Regions from separate parts of the Sodalis sp. RH19 genome, predicted to be linked through region 1. Evidence: predicted binding sites of a transcription regulator. Region 1 holds the regulator's gene; each other region holds the start of a gene.

Region 1 (4,817 bases):
TGAAGCTACCAGTGCGCACGTGGATGCACAAGGCATAACAGGTGAAATTTACTCAACACCTTGATTTATTGACTATCGGGACACAATATCGTGATTATTCCCTGGGAACAAATCGATCCTGACACGCTCTATAACCTGATCGAGTCCTTTGTACTGCGTGAGGGCACCGATTATGGCGAGCAGGAGAAATCACTGGCGCAAAAGGTCGAGGATGTAAAACGCCAGTTGATAAGCGGCGAGGCGGTGGTGGTCTGGTCGGAATTGCATGAAAATATCAATATCATGCCGCGCGGCCGGTTTAATGACCAGGCCGGAGATACGCCGGGCGAATAGCGAAGCCCCTGGCCCCTAAGCGCTAAATATGCTAACACTCACTTCTGGGCCTTGATGCCGGGCGCACTTCTTCACGCCGCAATTCAACCAAGCGTAGGGTTACCATGTCGACAAAACACCCCATTATTGCCGTTACCGGTTCCAGCGGTGCGGGCACCACCACCACCAGCCTGGCGTTTCGTAAAATATTCCAGCAGTTGAATATCCACGCCGCCGAACTGGAGGGTGACAGCTTTCATCACTTTACCCGGCCGGAAATGGATATGGCGATCCGCAAGGCGCGGGATTTAGGGCGCCATATCAGCTACTTTGGTCCGGACGCCAATAACTTTGGCCTGCTGGAGCATACGTTTCATCAGTATGGCGATACCGGCCGCGGCCAGTCGCGTAAATATCTGCATACGTATGACGAGGCGGTGCCGTATAACCAGATCCCCGGTACCTTTACGCCCTGGCAGGCGTTGCCGGAACCGACGGACGTGTTATTTTACGAGGGGCTGCACGGCGGCGTGGTGACCGATAGCCATGACGTGGCGAAGCACGTGGATTTGCTGGTGGGCGTGGTGCCCATCGTCAACCTGGAGTGGATCCAGAAACTGGTGCGCGATACCGGCGAGCGGGGGCATTCGCGCGAGGCGGTGATGGATTCGGTGGTGAGGTCGATGGAGGATTATATTAACTACATCACGCCGCAGTTTTCCCGCACCCATATCAATTTCCAGCGGGTGCCGACCGTCGACACGTCGAACCCTTTCGCCGCCAAGGCGATTCCCTCACTTGACGAAAGTTTTGTCGTTATTCATTTCCGTAGCCTGGCGCATATCGACCTGCCTTACCTGCTGGCGATGCTGCAAGGCTCCTTTATTTCCAATATTAATACGCTGGTGGTGCCCGGGGGCAAGATGGGGCTGGCGATGGAGCTGATAATGGGGCCGCTGGTACAGCAGTTGCTGGAAGGAAAGGAAATTAAGTAAACTCGAGGCCTCGGGCGGGAACACCACGCCCGATTCGGCCCCATCGGCATGCTTTCCCTTGAACACGCCAGGATTCGCTGCGGTGTTGGCGGGCCTAGCATACCGTGGGGCGCTCGGTCGGGCGGGAACACCACGCCCGATTCGACCCCATCGGCATGCTCTCCCTTGAACACGCCAGGATTCGCTGCGGTGTTGGCGGGCCTAGCATACCGTGGGGCGCTCGGTCGGGCGGGAACACCACGCCCGATTCGACCCCATCGGCATGCTTTCCCTTGAACACGCCAGGATTCGCTGCGGTGTTGGCGGGCCTAGCATACCGTGGGGCACTCGGTCGGGCGGGAACACCACGCCCGATTCGACCCCATCGGCATGCTCTCCCTTGAACACGCCGGGTTTGAGCGCGGTGTTGGCGGGCATACCGTGCCATGGGGCGCTCGGTCGGGCAGAGAAACCATGCCCGATTCGACCCCATTGGCGCGCTCTCCCTTGAACACGCCGGGTTTGAGCGCGGTGTTGGCGGGCATACCGTGCCATGGGGCGCTCGGTCGGGCAGAGAAACCATGCCCGATTCGACCCCATTGGCGCGCTCTCCCTTGAACACGCCGGGTTTGAGTGCGGTGTTGGCGGGCCGGTTAGGCGGCGGGGGCGTGGCGTTCGTCGCGCACTTCAAAGCTGTGGGTCATATTGACCGACGCGCCGAGCATCAGTGAGACCGAGCAGTATTTTTCCGCCGATAGCGTCACCGCCCGCTCCACCGCCTTGTCGGTCAGCCCGGCGCCGGTGACGATAAAATGCAGGTTGATATGGGTAAACAGGCGCGGCGCCTCGTCGCGGCGCTCGGATGTGAGTTTGACCTCGCAGTCCCGGACGTCCTGCCGCGCTTTGTGTAAAATCGATACCACATCAATGGCGCTGCAGCCGCCGACCGACATCAATACCATTTCCATTGGGCTGGGCGCTTTTTCGCCCGCGTTCCCATCCATCAAAACCTGGTGGCCCGAGGCGGATTCGCCCATGAAAGACAACCCTTCTACCCATTTGACCCGTGCCTGCATTATGATACTCCTGATGAAAAGCTTTCCAGCAGACTACATTTTTGTTGGAAAACTGGCAATGTTACTGAACATACTTCATGCTGAAGCAAGACAACAGAAGACACTGCTTCAAACCTATGCTAAAAACAAGGCTGGATCGGCCTCATGATAATGAAAGGGCAAGAGATCGATCGGAACATCACATTACCAGACCCTAATAAGTTCCCTTACGTCGCTCCGTTTAAACGCGGAGTCAGAGTGAATAATACAAGCGCCGTAACAGGGAATACGATGTCCCGAACCTGGGATAGCGATGACAAAAGAGGATAACAGCGAATGGTTCTCGGCAAACCGCAAACAGACCCGACTCTCGAATGGTTCCTGTCTCATTGCCATATTCATAAGTATCCATCGAAGAGTACACTTATACATCAGGGTGAAAAGGCTGAAACGCTTTACTACATCGTTAAGGGCGCCGTGGCGGTGCTGATTAAGGATGAAGAAGGCAAAGAGATGATTCTCTCCTATCTTAACCAGGGAGATTTCATCGGTGAGCTCGGCCTATTCGAGGAAGGTCAGGAACGCAGTGCCTGGGTACGGGCGAAAACCGCCTGTGAAGTCGCCGAGATTTCGTATAAAAAATTCCGGCAGCTGATTCAGGTGAATCCGGATATCCTGATGCGCCTGTCGGCGCAAATGGCCAGTCGTTTACAGGTAACGTCGGAAAAAGTCGGCAACCTGGCATTCCTGGACGTTACCGGACGCATAGCGCAAACCCTGTTGAACCTGGCGAAACAACCCGACGCCATGACCCACCCCGACGGCATGCAGATAAAAATCACCCGTCAGGAAATCGGCCAGATTGTCGGCTGTTCCCGCGAGACGGTAGGACGTATTCTTAAAATGCTCGAAGATCAAAATCTTATATCCGCGCACGGTAAAACCATTGTTGTTTACGGCACGCGCTGATAGCCCCGTTATACAGGCGTGGTGCTTCGTACCACGCTTTTTTTGCTGACAGTATGTGGCGCCGGTTAATCTACCACCCTGAAGTAAACTATGCCCTGCGGCAAACCATCGTGCTATGCCTGCCGGTGGCCGCCGGCCTGTTATTCGGCAGCTTGCAAAACGGCCTGCTGTTTTCGTTGGTCCCTGCCTGCTGCAATATCGCCGGCCTCGATACCCTGCATAAACGGTTTTTCAAGCGCCTGGCCGTCGGCGGTGCGCTGTTCGCGCTGAGCAGCGTGCTGATCCAGGTGCTGTTGGCCGTGCCGGTGCCGTTGCCCTTGGTGATGCTCGGCCTGGCGCTGCTGTTCGGCGTTACCGGTGAAATCAGCCCGCTGCACGGCCGTTTATTGCCCGCCGCGCTTATCGCCGCCATCTTTACCCTGGGCCTGGCCGGCAATGTGCCGCCCGTCGTGCCGCCGCTGCTGTATATTGCCGGCACCGCCTGGTACGGACTGTTCAACGCCCTGTGGTTCCGGTTGTGGAAGGAGCAGCCGATGCGGGAATCTCTTAGCCTGCTGTATCGGGAGCTGGCGGATTATATCGAGGCGAAATATACCCTGCTGACACAGCATACCGATCCGGAAACCGCCCTGCCGCCGCTGTTTGCCCGCCAGCAGGCGGTGATTGATCTGATTGCCCAGGTATACCAGCAGCTTTATATGCTGTCGGCCAATGATCAGCTGCAGTACAAACGCCTGCTGCGTTCTTTCCAGGTGGCGCTGGATTTGCAGGAGCATATCGCCGTCAGCCTGCACCAGCCGGACGAAGTACAAAAACTGGTGGCGCAAAGCCACGCCGAGGCGGTTATCCGCTATAACGCCCGGTTGATTGCCGCGCGGTTGCGGGTACTGGCGGATGATATTCTCTATCACCGGCAGCCGGGGCGTTTTAACATGGCCACCGCGCTGTCGGCCCTGGAAAAAATTGCCGACCGGCATCCGGATAATCCGGTCGGACAGTTTTGTTATTACCATTTCAGCCGTATCGCCCGGCTGCTGCGTACCCAGCGCCCGCTTTACCGCCGCGACCTGATGGCCGACAACCAGCAGCGGCTGTCGTTTTGGCATGCGCTGGTCAGCTACTGTTCCTTTAAATCCATGGCGCTGCGCAGCGCGGCAAGGCTTGGGATTATGCTGGCCATCGGCAGCAGCCTGGGGCTGGTATTGGATCTCCCCAAACCCTACTGGATTTTAATGACGGTGATGTTTGTCAGCCAGAACGGCTATAACGCCACCCGGGTGCGGATCCAGCATCGGGCCCTGGGCACGTTGGCGGGGTTGGTGATTGCCGCCGGCACGCTGCAATTCAGGCTGAGCGACGGCACGGTATTGCTGTGCATGTTGTTCCTGACGCTGGCGTCTTACCTGGTGTTGCGCAAAAATTACGGCCTGGCGATGATCGGCATGACGGTGACCGCGGTGTATACGTTGCAGCTACTGTCGCTGAACGGCGCGCATTTCCTGGTGCC
Region 2 (4,817 bases), 2.4 Mb from region 1:
TCGAACGTGCGGACGTACTTGCCGTCCTTGAATACCGTGATGGCATCGCCGAGGGTAAAAATCTCCTCCATGCGGTGCGACACGTAGAGTATTACCCTGCCCTCGGCCCGCAGTTCGCGGATCACCCGGAAAAGCTGTTCGATTTCACGCGCCGACAGCGAACTGGTCGGCTCGTCAAAGGCAATAATTTTAGCATTGCGGGTCAGCGCCTTGGCGATTTCCACCATCTGCCACTGGGCGATGGACAAATATTTGAGCGGTGTGTCCGGCGCGATATCCAGCCCCAGGTGTTCCAACTGCAGTTTGGTTTCATAATGCAGGATGGCGCGGTTAACCATGCCGTATTTATTGGGCAACTGGCCGAGGTAGATATTTTCCGCCACGGTCATTTCCGGCACCAGGTGCAACTCCTGGTAGATAATGGCGACGCCGGCATCCAGCGCATCGGCGGTGGAATTAAAATGGACCGGCTGGCCTTTGATAAGGATTTCACCCTGGGTCGGCGTATAGCTGCCGCTGAGAATTTTCAGCAACGTGGATTTGCCGGCGCCGTTCTCGCCCATCAGGGCGTGGATCTGGCCCGGATAGCAGTCAAAACTGATATCATCCAGCGCCTTTACGCCGGGAAACGTTTTTCCGATGCCGCGAAACGACAGATAGGGTGTCTGAATTGTCATGAACACATCCTCGCGTTAACTGATACGAACGGTGCGCCGGCAATCCCACGGCTGTAACCATCAGGGGTCTTGGCTGACACGTGCACATCCTCTTGATGAATGACATCGTCATGGACAGGGACGGCGCATAGCCGTCCCGGGAAACAGGCGCCGCGGTTATTTACCGCCCAGCCCTTTCTTCGCCAATTCTTCTTTAAAGTTGTCGCGGGTAATGACCACCACATCGGTCACTTCGGTGAATTTGGGCGGTTCAACGCCTTTGGTTACCCAATCGTTAAGCATCTGGATGCTCTTGTAGCCGTGAACGTCCGGACTTGGCAGCAGAGACCCGTAGAAGCCGGTCGCATTGGCTTTGGAGAGTTCGCTTACCGCATCCACGCCGTTGATGCCGATGCCGATAACGTTGGGCGCCTTGAAGCCCTGGCCTTCGGTGGCGCGCACGCCGCCGAGCACGGTATTGTCGTTCATGCCGATGATCAGCCAGTTTTTCACGCCGGAATGCTGTACCAGCAGTGAGTTGGCGGCGTCAAAGGCGCCAGGGATATCGTTGGATTTCGTCGGGACGGTATAGATTTGTTTTGCCGGGAAACCGGCGGCTTTTAATGCGTCCATCGAACCGGTAGTGCGGCGGCGGGCGGTATCGAGCTCATCGGCGGTAATAGCCATGACGCCGGTGTCAGCCACGTTCCAGCCGCGCTTGTTCATTTCTTTCCACAGTTCCTGGCCCTGGCGTTCGCCAATCTTGGTGGCCGCCATCATGACCAGGGGAACGGTGTCCATCGGTTTGCCTTTGGCGGTGACGAACTGATCGTCAACGGCAATGACCTTCATATCATAGCTACGGGCCTTGGCGACAATGGCCGAGCCCAGTTTTGGATCCGGGGTACAGATAACAAAACCCTTGGCGCCGCTTGCCGCCAGGCTGTCGATAGCGTTAAGGGTTTTCTCGCCATCGGGCACGGCGATTTTAATCACATCAAATCCCAGGTCCTTGCCGGCTTTATCGGCAAAACGCCATTCGGTCTGGAACCAGGGTTCTTCCGGCTGTTTAACCAGAAAACCCAGTTTCAGATTTTCCGCCATAGCCGATTGAGACATAACGGCAGCCAATCCGATTGCCGCCAGTGCCTTAGTGAATTTATGCATGTAACTCTCCGGTATTTTTTATCGCCTCGCTTCAAAATGCTGAAGCGTGTAAGCGTTATCAGTCGGGAAGATGAATCCGCTTGGAACGTCTAAGCGGCGGATTTATCGCCGTTAGTCCGACCAGGCCCTTTAGACGGGAGTAGTTTTAGCCTTAATGTGTTACTAAAATGTAGAGCGTTATCACAGTTCTCAATAACAGCTGATTTGTGCATAGATACAGCAAATTCCACCTCCCCGCGCGTTTTTGAACACCATCACATTTCAGCCATCAGCGACAGGAATGTGCATACTTCCAGCCAACCGCTCCTCACGGCCGGCTCAAAACCCCCTTATGGTTGTGCACATCATCCGTTTTCGGGTAAACAGGAGAGAACAGCATGAATGAAGAGGCCATCAGCCTCGGGCTTGATTTCGGCAGCGACTCGGTACGCGCCCTGGCGGTAGGATGCCAAAGCGGTAAAGAGCTGGCGACCGAAGTGGTCTGGTACCCGCGATGGCGCGAGGGCCAGTATTGCAAACCCGCGCACAATCAATTCCGCCATCATCCCAATGATTATCTTGAATCCATGGAACAGGCGATCCGCGCTGTGGTAAACGCCCTCACCCCGGCCCAGCGCCTGCGCGTCGCCGGCATCGGCGTCGATACCACCGGCAGTACCCCCGCCCCTATTGATGAGGAGGGCCGGATACTGGCATTGCGCCCGGAATTCGCCGACAACCCGAACGCCATGTTTATCCTGTGGAAGGATCATACCGCCATAGAAGAAGCCGAGGCGATAAACCGGCTGTGCCACGACGGCGCGCATCCGGATTACACGCGCTACATCGGCGGCGTGTACTCCTCTGAATGGTTCTGGGCCAAAATCCTGCATATTACCCGCCAGGACGCCCAGGTACGCCGGCAGGCGGTATCTTGGATTGAGCTTTGCGACTGGGTACCGGCCGTGCTGTCCGGGACCACGCGGCCGCAGGACATCAAGCGCGGCCGCTGCGCCGCCGGACATAAATCCCTTTGGCATCCCGACTGGGGCGGCGTGCCGCCGCGAGACTTCCTTGAGGCGCTCGATCCGGTACTGACCGAACGGCTGCAATATCCGCTTTTCACCGATACCTATACCGCGGAAGCGCCGGTCGGGCGCATCACCGCCGCATGGGCGCAGAAGCTTGGCTTGCCGGAGACCGTTACCATTGCCGGCGGCGCCTTCGACTGCCATATCGGCGCGGTGGGCGCCGGCGCGCAGCCCTATACCCTGGTTAAAGTCATCGGCACATCGACCTGCGATATCCTTATCGCCGACGAACAGCGTGTGGGCGATCGCACTATCGCCGGCATCTGCGGCCAGGTCGACGGCAGCGTGGTACCGGGATTTATCGGTCTCGAAGCCGGTCAGTCGGCCTTTGGCGACATTTATGCCTGGTTCGGACGTTTGCTGGGCTGGCCGCTGAAACAGGCGGTGCAACACAACCCGGCCCTGAAACCCGCTCTCGACGGTATCCAGGAACAGATGCTGAACGCGCTGGCGCAGGCCTGGGCCAGCGAACCGTCCCTTGAGCATCTGCCGGTGGTGCTGGACTGGTTCAACGGCCGGCGCACGCCTTACGCCAACCAGCGCCTGCAGGGCGTGATCACCGGCCTCAATCTGGGCACTGATGCGCCGGCGCTGTTCGGCGGACTGATTGCCGCCACCGCCTTCGGCGCCCGCGCCATCATGGAATGCTTTGAAACCCAGGGCATCCCGGTGGAAAACGTGCTGGTGATGGGCGGCATTGCCCGCAAATCGCCGATTATCATGCAGGTATGCGCGGATGTGATGAATCGTCCGCTGCAACTGGTGGCCTCCGATCAATGCTGCGCCCTCGGCGCGGCTATCTTCGGCGCGGTGGCGGCCGGCGTTTATCCGGATATCGCCGTGGCGCAGCAGGCCATGGCCAGTCGGATTGAACGCACCCTGCAGCCGGACCCGGCCAGGGTCGCGCAATTCGAGCGGCTCTACCAGCGCTATTTGGAATGGAGCGAGCTTGCGGAACCGGCTTACGCGGCGGCGGCGCACAGCGATCGCTGATTAATAATTTACCGGGCGGCACGCTACGCGCCCGCCCGGCCCCTCCCTTAAACGGAGACGCACAGGAGTCATCATGGATAATTTTAAGCAGCACGAAGTCTGGTTCGTCATCGGCAGTCAACATCTTTATGGCCCGGAAACCCTGCGCCAGGTCGCCGACCATGCACAAACGGTGGTCCAGGGTCTTAATAACGAGGCCGGCCTGCCGGTCAAGCTGGTCTTGAAACCTTTGGTCAAATCGCCCGATGAGATTCTCGCGCTGTGTCGTGAAGCCAATTACGATACCCACTGTATCGGCCTGCTCACCTGGCTGCATACGTTTTCACCCGCCAAGATGTGGATCGGCGGCCTGAGCATCCTCAACAAGCCCCTGCTGCAGTTCCATACCCAATATAACGCGCAGATCCCCTGGGAAACCATGGATATGGACTTTATGAACCTTAACCAGACCGCCCATGGCGGCCGCGAGTTCGGGTTTATCGGCGCACGCATGCACCTTAATCACCAGGTGGTGGTCGGCCACTGGCAGGATAAGCAGGCGCATCTGACCATCGCCAAATGGATGCGCGCCGCCGCCGCCAAACAGGAAAGCCAACAGCTGATCGTCGCCCGTTTCGGCGACAATATGCGTGAAGTGGCGGTCACCGAAGGCAACAAGGTCGGCGCGCAGATCCAGTTCGGCTACTCGGTGACCGCGTACGGCCTGGGCGACCTGGTCAGCGTGGTAAACGAAGTGTCCAAGGGGGATATCGATACCCTGGTGGCGGAGTACGAAGCGTCCTATATCCTTACCGATAAAATCAAGGTCAACGGCGAAAAACGTGAAAACCTGCTGGACGCCGCACGTATTGAACTGGGGCTGAAACGTTTCCTGGAACAGGTGGGCGCCAAAGCCTTTACCTCCAACTTTGAAAACCTGCACGGTCTGAAG
Region 3 (4,817 bases), 1.1 Mb from region 1:
TAAGATCCCCAGGCCGGTAATCACTGCACGTTTCATTTAATACCTCTTGTATTTATATATAAGATTCTGTGACGCACTTTAGCGTACAGTTGTACGCTGAACAAGTCCGATCAGACGAAGTTTGCAAAATTTGCGCCGCAAAGCACACCTCGTTAAAATCTCAACATTTCTTGACAAAAGAGTCTTACGCCGTGAATCGCGCGCCTATCTGCAACGCCATCCTTAATTGGAATGAAGACGGTACACCTGTATCCCGACAGTTTGATGACATCTACTTTTCCAGCCAGGATGGACTGGAAGAAACCCGCTATGTTTTTTTAGCCGGCAACGGACTGCCGGAGCGGTTTGCACAACATACGCGGGCATCGTTGGTGGTGGCGGAAAACGGCTTCGGCACCGGACTTAACTTTCTGGCGCTGTGGCAGGCCTTTGACCAGTTCAGACGGCGGCGGCCCGACGCGCCGCTGCGACGCCTGCACTTTATCAGCTTCGAGCAGTTCCCCCTGAAAATCGAGGATATGGCGCAGGCCCATGCGCGCTGGCCGGAGCTGGCCGGCTATGCCGCCGGGCTGCGCAGCCTTTGGCCGTTGCCGACGCCCGGTTGCCACCGGCTGATCCTGGCGGACGGCGCCGTCACGGTGGATTTATGGTATGGCGAGATCAACGCGTTGCTGCCGCTTCTGGACGACAGCCTGTCCGGCCGGGTGGATGCCTGGTTCCTGGACGGCTTCGCCCCGGCGAAAAACGCCGGCATGTGGAGCGAAGCCTTGTTTCACGCCATGGTGCGATTCGCCGCGCCGCAGGGGACCTTCGCCACCTTTACCGCCGCGGGATTTGTGCGGCGCGGCCTGCGCCAGGCGGGATTTACCGTCCTTAAGCCGCCGGGTTTCGGCCGCAAGCGGGAAATGCTGGCCGGCAGCCTGGCCGCGCCGCTGGCGACAGCGCCGCGCGCGCCCTGGTACGTCCGGCGCCCCGCGCGCGACCCGCTTGAGGTGGCGATTATCGGCGGGGGAATTGCCGGCGCCCTGGCGGCGGAGGCCCTGCAGCGCCGCGGGTCGCGGGTGACTCTTTATTGCGCCGATAGCGGCCCGGCCCAGGGGGCGTCAGGCAATCGCCAGGGCGCCTTATATCCACTGCTGAATAATGAGGATGACGAGCTGGCGCAGTTTTTTGCTATCGCTTTTCCTTTCGCGCACCACTATTACCAGGAGTGCGCACGCCAGGGGGTCATCTTTGAGCACCAGTGGTGCGGCGTCACGCAACTGGCCTATGACGACCGATCCCGGCGCAAGCTGCGGCAAATCCTGGCCACGGACTGGCCCGCGCAGCTCATCAGCGCGGTGGCCTGCGAAGACATGCCCGCGCTGACCGGGCTTGCCACCGGCAGCGGCGGGGTCACCTATCCGCTGGGAGGCTGGCTCAACCCCGCCCAATTCACCGCCGGCATCATCGCGCGCGCGCAGTCCCGCGGCATGGCGGTGCACTACGGCCATGAGGTGCGGGGATTAAACGCCGGCGCGGACGATTGGTTGCTGGATTTCGGCGCGGGGCGCCAGGCCCGCCATGCCACGGTGGTGCTGGCCGCCGGGCACCGCATGCTGCAATGGCCTATTACCGCCCGGCTGCCGTTGACCAGCGTGCGCGGGCAGGTCAGCTATGTTGCCGACCAGCCGGCGCTGCGGACCTTGAAGCAGGTGCTGTGTTATGACGGTTACCTGACGCCCGCAAGCCCCGGCTTTCGCTCCCACTGTCTGGGCGCCAGCGCCCGGCGCGACGACGAGGACGTGACTTACCGCCCCGATGAGCAGCGGGCCAACCGCGACCGGTTAATCGCCTGCCTGCCCGGGCAATCCTGGGCACAGTGCGTTGATGTCAGCGCCGGCGAGGCACGCGCCAGCATACGCAGCAGCGCCAGGGATCATCTGCCCATGCTCGGCGGCGTGCCGGATTTTGCCGCCACCCAACGCGCGTATGGCGATCTGCCCGGACGCCTGCTGGCCGGCGAGGCGGTGGCGGACGCGCCGGTGTATGCCAATCTGTTTATGCTGGGCGGCCTGGGGTCGCGCGGTTTATGCACCGCCCCCTTGGCGGCGGAGATCCTGGCCGGCCAGATATTCGGCGAGCCACTGCCGCTAAGCCTGGCGCAGTCGGCGGCATTAAGTCCCAATCGTTTTTGGCTGCGTAAAGTGTTAAAGGGGCGTGAAATATAAATCCACTTCGGTAAAAGAAGATATTATATTCACCCGGTTAAATGAATACTGATATTTCTCTGGGTGAATGATATTTACCAAAATAGAAATTATCCTGCGGATGAATCCATGATTAAAACCCCACCCAAAACTCATACCCATTCTGCCGGGGACCGGTTTTACGCCGGGCGCAGGCGGTTAAAATGGCGACTGTTGTTATACCTATTACACCTCTGAGAAATGAATGCTTTTACAATTGGTATGATATCTTGTGCGTAATCCTCCTTTATAGTGTGATCAATATCACATTTAAGCGTCCATAGAATGTTGATTCTACCCGTGGGATGATTTTTCTCCAAAAGTTAAAGGACCAATAACTATAACCGCAAGAATAATCATAACGTATTGATTTTTAATATTTTATTTTATTAATTTTCATAAAATCGCACCTACCTGGATGCATGCGATTTGTGATAATAATCTCATTTAACAAAAATCATAATGCTCATACATAAATTTACAATAGTTGCAGTTGTTAATAATCCATAAAATGGCGGCGCTAAAAAGATGATTTTTCATTTAACTGGAGATGAATGATGATAAGAATAAAAAAACTCACGGTTTGGCAAAAAATGGGTTTTGGCATGGGAGATGCCGCATGTGGCATCGTTTATTCGTCGGTAACCATGTTTCTGACTTATTTTTACACGGATATATATGGTATATCAGCGGCCGCGGTCGGCATTATGTTCCTGGTAACCCGTATTTTAGATGCAGTATCGGATCCGCTGACAGGCTTATTAGCGGATCGGGTACGCACCCGATGGGGACATTTCCGGCCCTGGCTGGTATGGTTTGCCGTTCCATATGCCGTTATTGCGGTGCTCACTTTTACCACGCCCGAACTCACCGGCACCGGCAAACTAGTCTATGCCTATATTACCTATACGCTGTTAATGCTGTTCTATACCTTTATCAATATTCCTTATTGCTCTCTCGGCGGGGTCATCACTTCGGATGAAAAAGATCGCCTTTCCGCCCAATCCTATCGTTTTACCATTTCATCGGCGGCGGGTTTGGTGGTTTCCATCGGCACATTATGGCTGGTGGACTGGTTCGGCAAAGGAAATAAACAACTGGGCTATCAATGTACGATGGCGGTCATGGGTGTCCTCGCGGTCATTATGCTGTTTATCTGTTTTTTTACTACCCAGGAACAAATCAACCCGCAGGCACGCGGCAATGAAACCGTATTAAGCGATCTAAAAAATCTGCTATCCAACGATCAGTGGCGCATCGTGGCCATCATCACGTTCTTTTCCAGCATGGCCGGCGTCATGCGCAGCGCCGCCACGCTCTATTACGCCACTTACCTAATGCTTGATCCGCAGCATTCCGACCTGACAGGCACGGCGATGAAAACGGCGTTTATTACCACCAGCGTCGTAGGCACCATTCTCGGCGCAATGGCAGCCGGCTTTTTCGCTAAACGCTTTAATGCGGTCAGCATGTTTAAAAACATTAATTTACTGTTGGTTCTCACCGGCGTGATTATGTTCTTTATGCCGCCGAAATGGCTAAGCGTCGTGTTCCCGCTTTATTTCCTGATTGGCTTTTTCCATCAAATGTATCAGCCCTTTAAATGGAATATGATGGCCAATGCCGCGGATTACGGTGAATGGAAAACCGGCCGGCGCATAACCGCCCTTTCTTTCTCCGGCAATTTGTTCGCGCTGAAACTGGGCATGGCGGTGGCGGGCGCGCTGGTGGGATTTTCCCTGGGTTGGTTTGGCTACCAGGCCGGATCGACGACACAAAGCGCTCTGGCCACCACCGGCATCATCGGTTTGCTGACCGTCGGCCCCAGCCTGTCTTACCTGGTCTTATATTGGCTGACCCGTTTCTATAAGCTCGATGATAAAACCATGGCAAATATCCAGGCGGACCTGGCGCAGCGCCAGCTGATACCGCAGGCCGCGGCCGGCGATATCATTATTACCGGTGACGAGCCGCTGGCGAATCGCCTTTAATGGGCGGTACTGCGTCGCGGCGACATTTATCTTCGTCAAAGGACATTAATCATGCATGACAATGAGCTTTCCCCGTGGCGCCCCGATCGGGGTGACGGAACTTATCAGAATCCAGTGCTACATGCCGATTATTCGGACCCGGACATTGTACGCGTCGGAGATGATTTTTATCTGGTGGCCTCCAGTTTTAATCATATGCCCGGGCTGCCGATCCTGCACTCCACCGACCTGGTCAACTGGCAAATCGTTAACCATGTATTACCGTGCCTGGCATTGCCGGGGTATGACGCCTTTCAGCCGGGGAAAGGAGTTTGGGCGCCAAGCATCCGCTATCACGCCGGCCTGTTTTGGGTGTTTTTCAGCACACCTGACGAGGGCATTTTTATGTGCCGAACAACCGACCCGCTGGGAGAATGGTCAGCGCCGCACTGTCTGAAACAGGCTAAAGGCTGGATCGATCCCTGCCCCTTCTGGGACGACGACGGCCGGGCATGGTTGGTTCATGCCTTTGCTTATAGCCGTAGCGGCATAAAACATCGGCTGCAGCTGTGCGCCATGTCGCCGGATGGCCAGACCCTGCTGGACGAAGGACAAGCGC

What was found. Region 1 encodes CRP, which controls carbon source genes, mostly activating them, when cyclic AMP is high. Its sites were predicted from a motif close to ATGTGANNNNNNTCACAT; they were not measured.
Region 2: a site for CRP is predicted at 2,066-2,083, ahead of ACL2XF_RS08175 (arabinose ABC transporter substrate-binding protein). Genes of this name have one in related genera too.
Region 3: a site for CRP is predicted at 2,658-2,675, ahead of ACL2XF_RS02490 (glycoside-pentoside-hexuronide (GPH):cation symporter). Genes of this name have one in related genera too.

The regions. Positions count from the first base shown of each region.
Region 1 is NZ_CP178734.1:5,124,878-5,129,694, reverse strand. It holds gene ACL2XF_RS23000 (YheU family protein) at 91-333, shown strand; gene ACL2XF_RS22995 (phosphoribulokinase) at 438-1,307, shown strand; gene ACL2XF_RS22990 (OsmC family protein) at 1,940-2,362, opposite strand; gene ACL2XF_RS22985 (hypothetical protein) at 2,322-2,510, shown strand; gene crp (cAMP-activated global transcriptional regulator CRP) at 2,678-3,310, shown strand; gene ACL2XF_RS22975 (YccS/YhfK family putative transporter) at 3,364-4,817, shown strand, end outside.
Region 2 is NZ_CP178734.1:1,814,464-1,819,280, reverse strand. It holds gene araG (L-arabinose ABC transporter ATP-binding protein AraG) at 1-677, opposite strand, end outside; gene ACL2XF_RS08175 (arabinose ABC transporter substrate-binding protein) at 834-1,823, opposite strand; gene ACL2XF_RS08170 (ribulokinase) at 2,201-3,886, shown strand; gene araA (L-arabinose isomerase) at 3,960-4,817, shown strand, end outside.
Region 3 is NZ_CP178734.1:523,901-528,717, reverse strand. It holds gene fabB (beta-ketoacyl-ACP synthase I) at 1-36, opposite strand, end outside; gene mnmC (bifunctional tRNA (5-methylaminomethyl-2-thiouridine)(34)-methyltransferase MnmD/FAD-dependent 5-carboxymethylaminomethyl-2-thiouridine(34) oxidoreductase MnmC) at 192-2,210, shown strand; gene ACL2XF_RS02490 (glycoside-pentoside-hexuronide (GPH):cation symporter) at 2,786-4,219, shown strand; gene ACL2XF_RS02485 (glycoside hydrolase 43 family protein) at 4,271-4,817, shown strand, end outside.